2 linked regions of the Roseibium sp. Sym1 genome follow. The protein of the gene in region 1 interacts with the protein of each later gene in a pairwise test. Links are inferred from orthologs where the notes say so. Each region holds a gene or a part of one and is shown in the gene's direction. Other genes may lie near its edges.

Region 1 (5,203 bases):
AACGCCCGCCAGCAATTTTGCGCGGCGGGACCGCAGGGGAGAGACAGAGCGACGGTTTTCCATATTTTCTTCCTCTATCGACTTTCGAACTGAAGGCCATCTTGCAGAACGCACGCAGGGACTCGCGTTCCATGTTCAAGGAAGAACGTAGTGGAGCCAGCCTTACAGGCGCCTGTCGGGAAGATTAAGAATTTGTAAGATTGGCCGGCAGGCGAAGCGCCGCCTGAAGTGCCGGCGCGATCAGGCGTCCGGAAACAGCACCCTTGCGTCGCCGGACCGCCATTTCGGCCATTTGTGCATCACCGATTGCAGCCTCCCGGACGTCTCGAACGAGACCAGCCAGGCCTTCAACGCGGACCAGTCCTGATGGTCGAACCAGTCCCTGTCGGTGTTGGCGAACTGCCGGACAAAGGGCAGGATCGCATAGTCGGCAAGGCAGGCGCGGTTGCCGAACAACCAGCGGCGGGCCGACAGGCGGCGGTCAAGCGTGCGGAGAAACTCCGATGCCGCTGCCCGCTCTTCCACCCTGTCGGCATCCTTGTAGCGCGTATCGTATTTATACCGGTCGAGATGACGCTTGAAGGGGCCGTCGCACGTCCCGATGAGCTCGAGCGCCGCATCCAACCCCTCCCCGTCCGGCTCCAGCCAGTTGTCCGGATCGGCGATTGCGAGGGCCCATCGCATGATGTCGAGGCTTTCGTCAAGCACCTCATCCCCGGCCTTGAGGCAGGGCACCGTCGCGGACGGAGATGCTTCCAGAAACTCCGGCGCCTTGTCGCGCAGCACGATTTCACGCAGTTCCACCGTTTGCCCGCTTGCCGCAATCGCAAGGCGCGCGCGGATGGCATAGGGGCAACGGCGGAAGGAGTACAGGATCGGGACGTCTTTCATCCCGCTCCAATGGCTCAGGAACAAGGCAAGGTCAACACCGGGACGACAGGCGCGCCATCACGACGCTCTTGGTCCTTTTCACAAGTTGTAAAGGAATATTGGAGAAAATTTGCCCGATAGGGTACATCGATGACCGACTCGCTTCTCAGGCTTGCCAAGGACAGTTCCAAGGAAAAGAAACACGAGCTCGCCGAGCACGTGACAGGGCTTCTTGCCGCCCGCGCCGACGACACCGGGTCCGAGGAAACCCATCTTCTGAACAACATGCTCGAAGGCGTCTATGACGCTCTCGAACACGACGCGAAACGGAAGATGTCCGAGAAACTCGCGGACGTCCGGTCGACATCCGCGAAACTCGCCGCCGCCATGGCGAGCGACGACCTGCCCATTGCCCAGGCGGTCCTGGAACGCTCCAAGTCGCTCGCCGAGGCCGACCTGAAGAAAATCGCCGAGACCAAGGACCAGGGATATCTTCTGGCGCTGGCCAAGCGTGATCACGTCAGCAAGGATCTCAGCACGATCCTGATCAAACGGGGCAGCAAGGAAGTCAAACATGCCGTCGCCGCCAACCTCGGCGCGGAAATCACGATGCCGGTGTTCGAGTCACTGGTCAAGGACATGCCCAAGCAGATGGGCGACCGTATCCGCCATCTGCGCAAGTCCAACGAGGAACTGCTGGAGGACCTGTTCCGCGACGACGGCGAGATCGCCGCGGGGTCGGAGCTGGTCAAGAAACCCGCAAAGATCAGCCCGAAAGCCTGGCTGATGGGGATCAAGCTGGGCAAGACGAACTTGAACAAGGCGATTTACCAGCTTTCGCACGAGCACAATTTGCTCGACGCCGTCGGGCTGCTGTCCTATTTCTCCGGCCTGGACATGAAATACGTGCACAATCTCATGGTGCGCTACGACAGCACCGGGATCGCTACCGTCTGCCGGGCCACAGGCATCGGCGCCATGGAATTCCAGGCCGTCTGCAAGGAACGCTGCAAGCACCTCAAGTTTCCGGAAAGCACCGGTAGCAAGTGGCTGACCAACTATCACATGCTGGACGACACGGATGCGCGCCGTTTGCTGGCCCTCATGAAGATGAAGCTGGAAGCCGCCAAGCACGAACAAGCGGCCTGACCCAAGAGCTCCCGGATTTCCCTCATGCATGATCACGATGATCCGCCTGGCGATCCCCCATGCCAAGCACACAAGGTGATCGGCGGTCATATCGTGGACGAACAGACCTATCTGGATGTCTGCCGGTACCGCAAGTCCGAGCGGCAACGTCTCTATGACCTGCGCAGGCGGATGGACCAGCAGGCCCGCCAGGCCGCAACGATCGCGTTGATCAAGCATCTGGGGCATGCCCTGAAGGAGCGGCAGTTCGACACGGTCGCCGTCTACTGGCCGATCCGCGGGGAGCCGGACCTGCGCCCGCTCATGAGCGAGCTGTGTGCGGCGGGCAAGACGGTGTTGCTGCCCGTTGTTCTGGAAAAGAACGCTCCCCTTGTCTTTCGTCCCTGGTATCCCGGATGCAAAATGGTCCGGGGCATCTGGAACATCCTGGTTCCCGCCGCCGGGACCCTTAAGGATCCCCAGGTCGTGATCGCGCCCCTCGTTGGCGTCGACAAGGCAAAATACCGCCTCGGAAACGGCGGCGGCTATTACGATCGAACGCTGGTCAGCTTCGGGACAGCGCCTTTCGTCATTGGCGCCGGGTTTGACTTTTGCAGAATCGAAACGATTTTTCCGATGGCATGGGACATCCCGATGGACAAGGTCGTTACCGAACAGGGATCAGGCGACTGACGGGCTGCCGATGGCCGTCTGAAACAGCGCCATGTTCAGCCAAACCAATTCCTGACGGTCTTTTGCAGTTTCGCAAGCTTAATTTCCCGCACTGCTTCAAGACTACCCAAAGTATATCGACGCCACCTCCACACCTGTCACTAATACGGATACTTGAAAAGATTAACCCAATTTTTCATCTGCGCCTTAGACAGTTGTAAACTGTCTGCAAGGTAGTCCTATGCTTATAGAAACGGACAACCCTACGATGATCAACGACCTTCTCAGTCTCGCTCAGGACAGCACCCCTGAAAAACGTCATCAGCTTGTGGAGCACGTAACCGATCTGTTCGTCAGGGGAGCCGACAGCTACCAGACGGAAGAGATCACGCTGTTCAACACGGTGCTGGAAAGCATGCTTCCGAGCATGGATCCGGAGCAGAAGAAGGCAATTTCCGAACAGCTGGCTCCCATAGATGACACCTCAAACAAGGTGGCCTACGAGCTGGCGCGTGAAGAAATCGACATCGCCCGGCCGATGCTGACGTCCTCGAACTCACTCAATACCGACGACATCCTGCGCCTGGCGAAAACCATGGGCCAGGGGCACCTGTTGGCGATTTCGAAACGCAAGCATCTTGAAGCCAATGTGACCGATGTTCTCCTGGAACGCGGCGAGAGCCCGGTGAAACAGTCGGTCGCCGCCAATGACGGGGCGGAGTTTTCGGAATGGGGGTCGCGGCTCCTGATCAAGCTGGCGGAACGCGACGAGAAGATCCGCGACGCCATGATGGAACGTGCCGACATAACCGAAAACGACTACGACAAGCTGATCAGCCAGATGCCGCCGCAGCAGCAGGCCAAGATTCGCAAGCTGCGCGAAGACAATGAAGCGCTGATCAACGACCTGTTCCACAAGGCGAGCAAGGTCGTGGCCAGTTCCAAGCTGGAGCGCAAGGCGACGCGGATCAATGCCAAGGCAACGCTGAAGGAAATCCGTGCCGGGCAACGGTCCCTCGGCAAGGCCATTACCCAACTCGCCCTGTCCAACAACCTGTTCGATATCTGCTTCCTGCTCTCCGAAATGGCCGGGCTCGGACAGAAATACGTCACCAATGTCATGGTCCGCTATGATTCCACCGGCATCGCGGTGCTGTGCCGGGCCATGGGTGTCGAAAATTCCGATTATACCGCGCTGTGCAAGGCAAGGGCGATGCACAACAAGCAGCCGCAATCCACCGCGGAAAACTGGGCAGCCGACTACCAGTCGCTGACGGACCGCGACGCGCGCCGCCTGCTGTCCTTCATGAAAATTCGCCTGCAGACCCTGGAGGGGGAAGCGGCCTGACGTCCCGGAGACCTCAGTCTTCAGCCATGGCCGCGCGCGTAACCACCGCGGCGCCAGCTTCCAGGGTTTTGTGCACCGGGCATTTGTCGGCAATTTCAAGCATGCGGGCCCGTGTCTCTGCATCGAGATCCCCTTCAAGGGTGATCAGACGCTCGAACCGGTCGATCCGCCCGCCCTTTTCCCTGACCTCACTGGAACAGTCCTCGCAATCGGCCGCATGAACCTTGCCGTGCAGGACCTGCGTCCCGATCCGGTCGACGGTCAAGCCCTTGCGATCGGCATACATGCGCAAGGTCATTACGGTGCAGGCTCCCAGCGCCGCGGACAGGAACCCGTAAGGCGACAGGCCGCTGTCAAGGCCGCCATAGTCCACCGGCTCGTCGGCAATCAACCGGTGCCGGCCGCCGGCCACCATGGCCTGGAACCTGCCCTGCCCCGTTTCCACCACCTCGACGCCTTCTCCGGTTTCGGCTCCCGCATCCACCGGCTCTTTCTCGAGATAACCACTGGCCCAGCCCGCGATCACGCGCGCCGCATAGGCCGCGTCTTCCCCCCGGGACAGGAGGTGGTCCGCCTTGTCCAGCGAAACGAAACTCTTGGGATGCTTCGCCGCCACGAAGATTTCGGTGGCGTTGTCGATGCCGACCGTGTCATCCAGAGGCGCGTGCATGACCAGGAGCGCCTTGCCCAGCCGCGCGACCTTGTCCCGAACGGACTGCGCCTCGAGGTCCTCCAGAAATTCCCTTCGGATCGTGAAAGTCCGGCCCGCAAGATCGACCTCGCCGACGCCGGTCTCCCGAATGGTCTCTTCCGCCCCCTTGAAATTGTGAATCACGTGGTCCGCGTCCGACGGCGCACCGATGGTGACAACCGCTCGTGCCTCGGGAATGTCCTCGGCAACCGCCAGCACAGCGGCTCCGCCAAGGGAATGGCCGATCAGCAGCTTCGGCGCTTCATAGTTCCGCCGCAGGAAATCCGCCGCACGTTTCAGGTCCTCGACATTGGAGGAAAAGCCGGTTGAGGAAAAGTCGCCGCCACTGCCGCCGAGCCCGGTGAAATCGAACCGGAGCACCGCGATGCCTTCCGCCGCGAGTGCCCCGGCGATGTGGCGTGCAGCGGGAATGTCCTTGGAACAGGTGAAACAATGGGCAAACAGCGCGAAGGCACGGATCCTTCCCGCCGGCA
Region 2 (3,745 bases), 580 kb from region 1 along the record:
TCACCTCTTCCGGCAGGTCGTAAAAGGTGTCCAGTTCTTCCGCGACCAGTTCCATCAGTTCGCTTTCTTTCAGGAACACGGCCATGGAGTCCAGGCCCGCCGGTGCCGGTTCATGGACGACCCTGATTTTTCCACCCGGGTCGTCCGCGTCCCTCAAATGTGGGGAGGTGACGATGTCCCAGGAATCCGCTGCCTGTTCATAGTCGTAGCCACAGGATTCGATCCGGTCCGCCGGGAGTTCCAGATCCCGGGCCAATCCGCGGAAAGCCGACGGGTCGGCGCCGACCATAAGGCACAGAATGGCATAACCGCGCTGCTGGTCGAGATCGTGCTCGTCGTAAAAGACAAGGTCTTCATAGGCCTCTTCGGCAATCAGGAACCATCCGATCATTGCCTGGGCGAGGTAGAGGTCCATGTCATCGTTGTCGGCCGCCAGCATGGTCACCGTTGCAAGATTGTCGACAGCATCCTCTTCCTGGGCGAGCACCGGCAGGCCCAGTTCCGAAATCAGCATGTGGCCGCCCTCGTGATAGAGCGTGAACAGCACATTGCCCGCCACGAAGACGAACAGGTCCTCCAGGTCGTCCTGGGGCAGGCCGGTGATGACCTGGTCGAGTGCAACCGGAGGCGCTGGGTCCTGACCGCTCGTGGTGGTCGCCGACAGGGCCGGTGAAACCGTTCCTGCCCATATAAATGTGCAAAGGGCAAATATCAGCGATGGCTGCGCGAAAACCTTGAGCATTGTCCCGTTCCTGAAAGGCATTTTTTACAGAGCGCGCACGGACGATCTGCACTGTTTCGCAGGAGACTATTCACAGTGGAAGCGGTTTGCCAGCATGGAAGATCCTTGCCGACATGAAACTGTCATGAGCGCGCCCCCTTGCGAGCCAGACGGCGCACCGTTATTAAGGCCGCGAAAATCGAATTTCCGGGCCCGGCAATCCGCCGGTCCAACCTGTAACAAGAAAGACGAAACCATGGCGATTGAACGCACGTTTTCCATGATCAAGCCGGATGCCACCAAGCGCAATCTGACCGGCGCCATCACCGCAAAGCTGGAAGAAGCCGGCCTGCGCGTGGTTGCTTCCCGTCGCGTTTGGATGTCCCTGCGTGAAGCGGAAGCTTTCTACGCTGTTCACAAGGAGCGTCCGTTCTTTGGTGAACTGACCGAATTCATGTCCTCCGGCCCGACCGTCGTTCAGGTTCTCGAAGGTGAAGACGCCATCGCCAAGAACCGTGAAGTCATGGGCGCCACCAACCCGGCCGAAGCAGCCGAGGGCACCATCCGCAAGGAATTCGCGCTGTCGATCGGTGAAAACTCCGTGCACGGTTCCGATGCGCCGGAAACCGCTGCCCAGGAAATCGCTTTCTGGTTCTCCGGAACCGAAATCGTCGGCTGATCCGTCCACCGGATTTGCTTTCGGGAAGCCGGTCCTTCGGGGCCGGCTTTTCTTTTTGTTTCCGGAAGTCGGTTCTGACACATTCGGATACAAATTCCGAAGATTGCGCGACAGCATTCTGAACCGACAACCTCCATAATAGATCCGTGGGCGAGAGGAATTTGGAGGAAACGGATGCGTTTATGCCTTGCATTGGCCGGTGCGCTGATCGCGCTGCCTGCGGCGGCCCATGACAGCAAGGGCCCGTTGAACGGCGAGGAGCCGCTCGGGCACTCACATGTCGGCGTGGACATCTGGAACCTGTTGCTGCCCGGGGCGGAAGCCTCAGCGGACATCACCGTTGACGGTAACAACCGCCGGATCCGGGCGAATGGCTATCCTGTCAAACCTCCGGGGCGTTTTCCCAACCGCAACAATCCGCACAGCATTTCCAAAAAGAACTACAATCTGAAAGTGCCGCTATTGCCACGCAGGAACGGCCGGGCGACGGATGCGCAGGGAGCGGTCTTCGGTATTGCGATCAACGGCGTGGTGATGGACCCGGGGACGGCGGAGTACTGGCAGAACGACCGGCGGTCCGGTTGGAACTACGAGGCGCTGGGCGGCGCCTGCAAGCTCGGCCTCGACAAGTACAATGCCCATGTCCAGCCTAACGGCACCTATCATTACCACGGCATTCCGACCGGTGTGCTGGCCGCCGAGGGTGGCGCGTCCGTCCCTGCGCTGATCGGGTTTGCCGCCGACGGTTTTCCGGTTTACGGACCCTATGGCTACTCCGATCCGCAGCGGAAATCACCGGTGCGCAAACTGAAAAGCAGCTACAGGGTCAAGCAGGGAACCCGTCCGGGTGGGCCCGGTGGACGCTATAATGGCAAGTTCACCCAGGACTGGGCTTATGTGGCCGGCGCGGGAGACCTTGACCAGTGCAACGGCCGTATTGCCGTGACACCGGAATTTCCCAAAGGCACCTACCATTACGTCCTGACCGACACGTTTCCTTTCATTCCGCGGTGCTGGATGGGCAGCCCCGACAGCAGTTTCAGGCGCCTGAAAGGGCCGGGCCGGCGTGGTGACACCGGCACGCAGGACGAACAGCCAACGATCGGCTTTGCCGCTCTGACGAACAACAGCGAGGCAAGCGTGACACTGATCCAGGCCCAGGGCGGACGGCCGCCCCGGTTCCTGCCCGGCGGCCGGCCTCCGCCACCGGGGGCGGGACGCGGGCCGCGTCACGGGCCGCCTCCAGGTGGCATGCCTCCGGGAGGCGGTCGCGGCGGACGGGGCCCGTGCAGCGGGAGCTGAGCCGAAAGGGACAGAAGTGCGTGTTCTCACGCACTTTTTTCGAAGCAAAATGTTCATATGTTCGAAACAACAAATAGAGGAGTTGTGAAATGAAAGCGTCGATCATGGCACCGGCTGTCGCCCTCGCACTGGGCGTTGCCACGGCAACGGCGATGGCGTTCGAGGGCCCAGGGGCCCATTTCATCGAAAGCTGGGATCTGAATGGGGACGGCGTGGTGACGGTTGCAGAAGCACGTGACCGCCGTTCCGACGTGTTTGCAAGCTTCGATGCGAATGAAGACGGTTTTCTGGATGAAAAGGAATACGTGCTCTTCGACGAGGCCAGGGAACTGGACCAGGCGGAAAACGAACCTCAGGGGCGCGGGCGTGGCAACCAGAACCCGGCAAACGGAATGCGGCTCGAGGTCAACGATACCAATGGCGACGGCAAGGTCTCGGAAACGGAGTTCCTGGACAATGCGGCGCCCTGGATCGAAATGATCGACCGGAACGGGGACGGTGTGGTGACCCGCGCCGACTTCGGGCCGGGCCGCAAATAGCGGCGCTTACGGCAAAAGAAAGCGGTCCGTCGGGATTGTACCGGTGACAGGGAGGCGCTTGACGGCGCCTCTTTTTGTTTTTCATAAGGCTGGGCCGTACACTGTTCCGAAGCTTTCAGGATGATTGGTTCCGCATGACCCAGCAGCCGCCCAAGAGCACGTTCTCCGCCTGTCCGCATGATTGTCCGTCGACATGTGCGCTGGAAGTGCATTTCTATCCGCATGGCGATGTCCGCCGGCTCAACGGCGCCCGCGACAATGCCTATACGGCCGGGGTCATCTGCGCCAAGGTCGCGCGCTATCCGGAACGGCTCTATCACCCGGAACGGGTGATGACACCCCTGCGCCGGGTTGGCCCAAAGGGCGAGGGCCGCTTCGAGGAGATTTCCTGGGACGCGGCACTGGATCTAATCGCGGAGAAATTCCTGGCGGCTGAAGCAGAGTTCGGCGCCGAGAGTGTCTGGCCCTATCACTATGCCGGTACGATGGGGCTGGTGCAGCGTG

The links.
Region 2: the proteins of O6760_RS28650 (region 1) and ndk interact in binary tests that used the Escherichia coli proteins (3 or more experiments, as listed by UniProt). The link is inferred for Roseibium sp. Sym1 from one-to-one orthologs.

The regions. Positions count from the first base shown.
Region 1 is NZ_CP114786.1:6,230,617-6,235,819, forward strand. What follows is about bases 1,005-3,867. They hold O6760_RS28650 (5-formyltetrahydrofolate cyclo-ligase), read left to right. Parts: upstream 1,005-2,043; coding sequence 2,044-2,691; downstream 2,692-3,867. Other genes in these bases: O6760_RS28645 (DUF2336 domain-containing protein), read left to right, coding at 1,021-2,019; O6760_RS28655 (DUF2336 domain-containing protein), read left to right, coding at 2,939-3,867. Outside these bases: O6760_RS28635 (Do family serine endopeptidase), read right to left, coding at 1-63; O6760_RS28640 (glutathione S-transferase), read right to left, coding at 241-891; more of O6760_RS28655, read left to right, coding at 3,868-4,018; O6760_RS28660 (bifunctional alpha/beta hydrolase/OsmC family protein), read right to left, coding at 4,032-5,203. UniProt on the Escherichia coli protein: Involved in the removal of 5-formyltetrahydrofolate.
Region 2 is NZ_CP114786.1:5,651,093-5,654,837, reverse strand. Bases 1-2,688 are described here. They hold ndk (nucleoside-diphosphate kinase), read left to right. Parts: upstream 1-977; coding sequence 978-1,400; downstream 1,401-2,688. Other genes in these bases: O6760_RS26190 (YHYH protein), read left to right, coding at 1,575-2,688; O6760_RS26200 (DUF4344 domain-containing metallopeptidase), read right to left, coding at 1-742. Also shown: more of O6760_RS26190, read left to right, coding at 2,689-2,702; O6760_RS26185 (EF-hand domain-containing protein), read left to right, coding at 2,792-3,241; O6760_RS26180 (molybdopterin-containing oxidoreductase family protein), read left to right, coding at 3,376-3,745. UniProt on the Escherichia coli protein: Major role in the synthesis of nucleoside triphosphates other than ATP. The ATP gamma phosphate is transferred to the NDP beta phosphate via a ping-pong mechanism, using a phosphorylated active-site intermediate.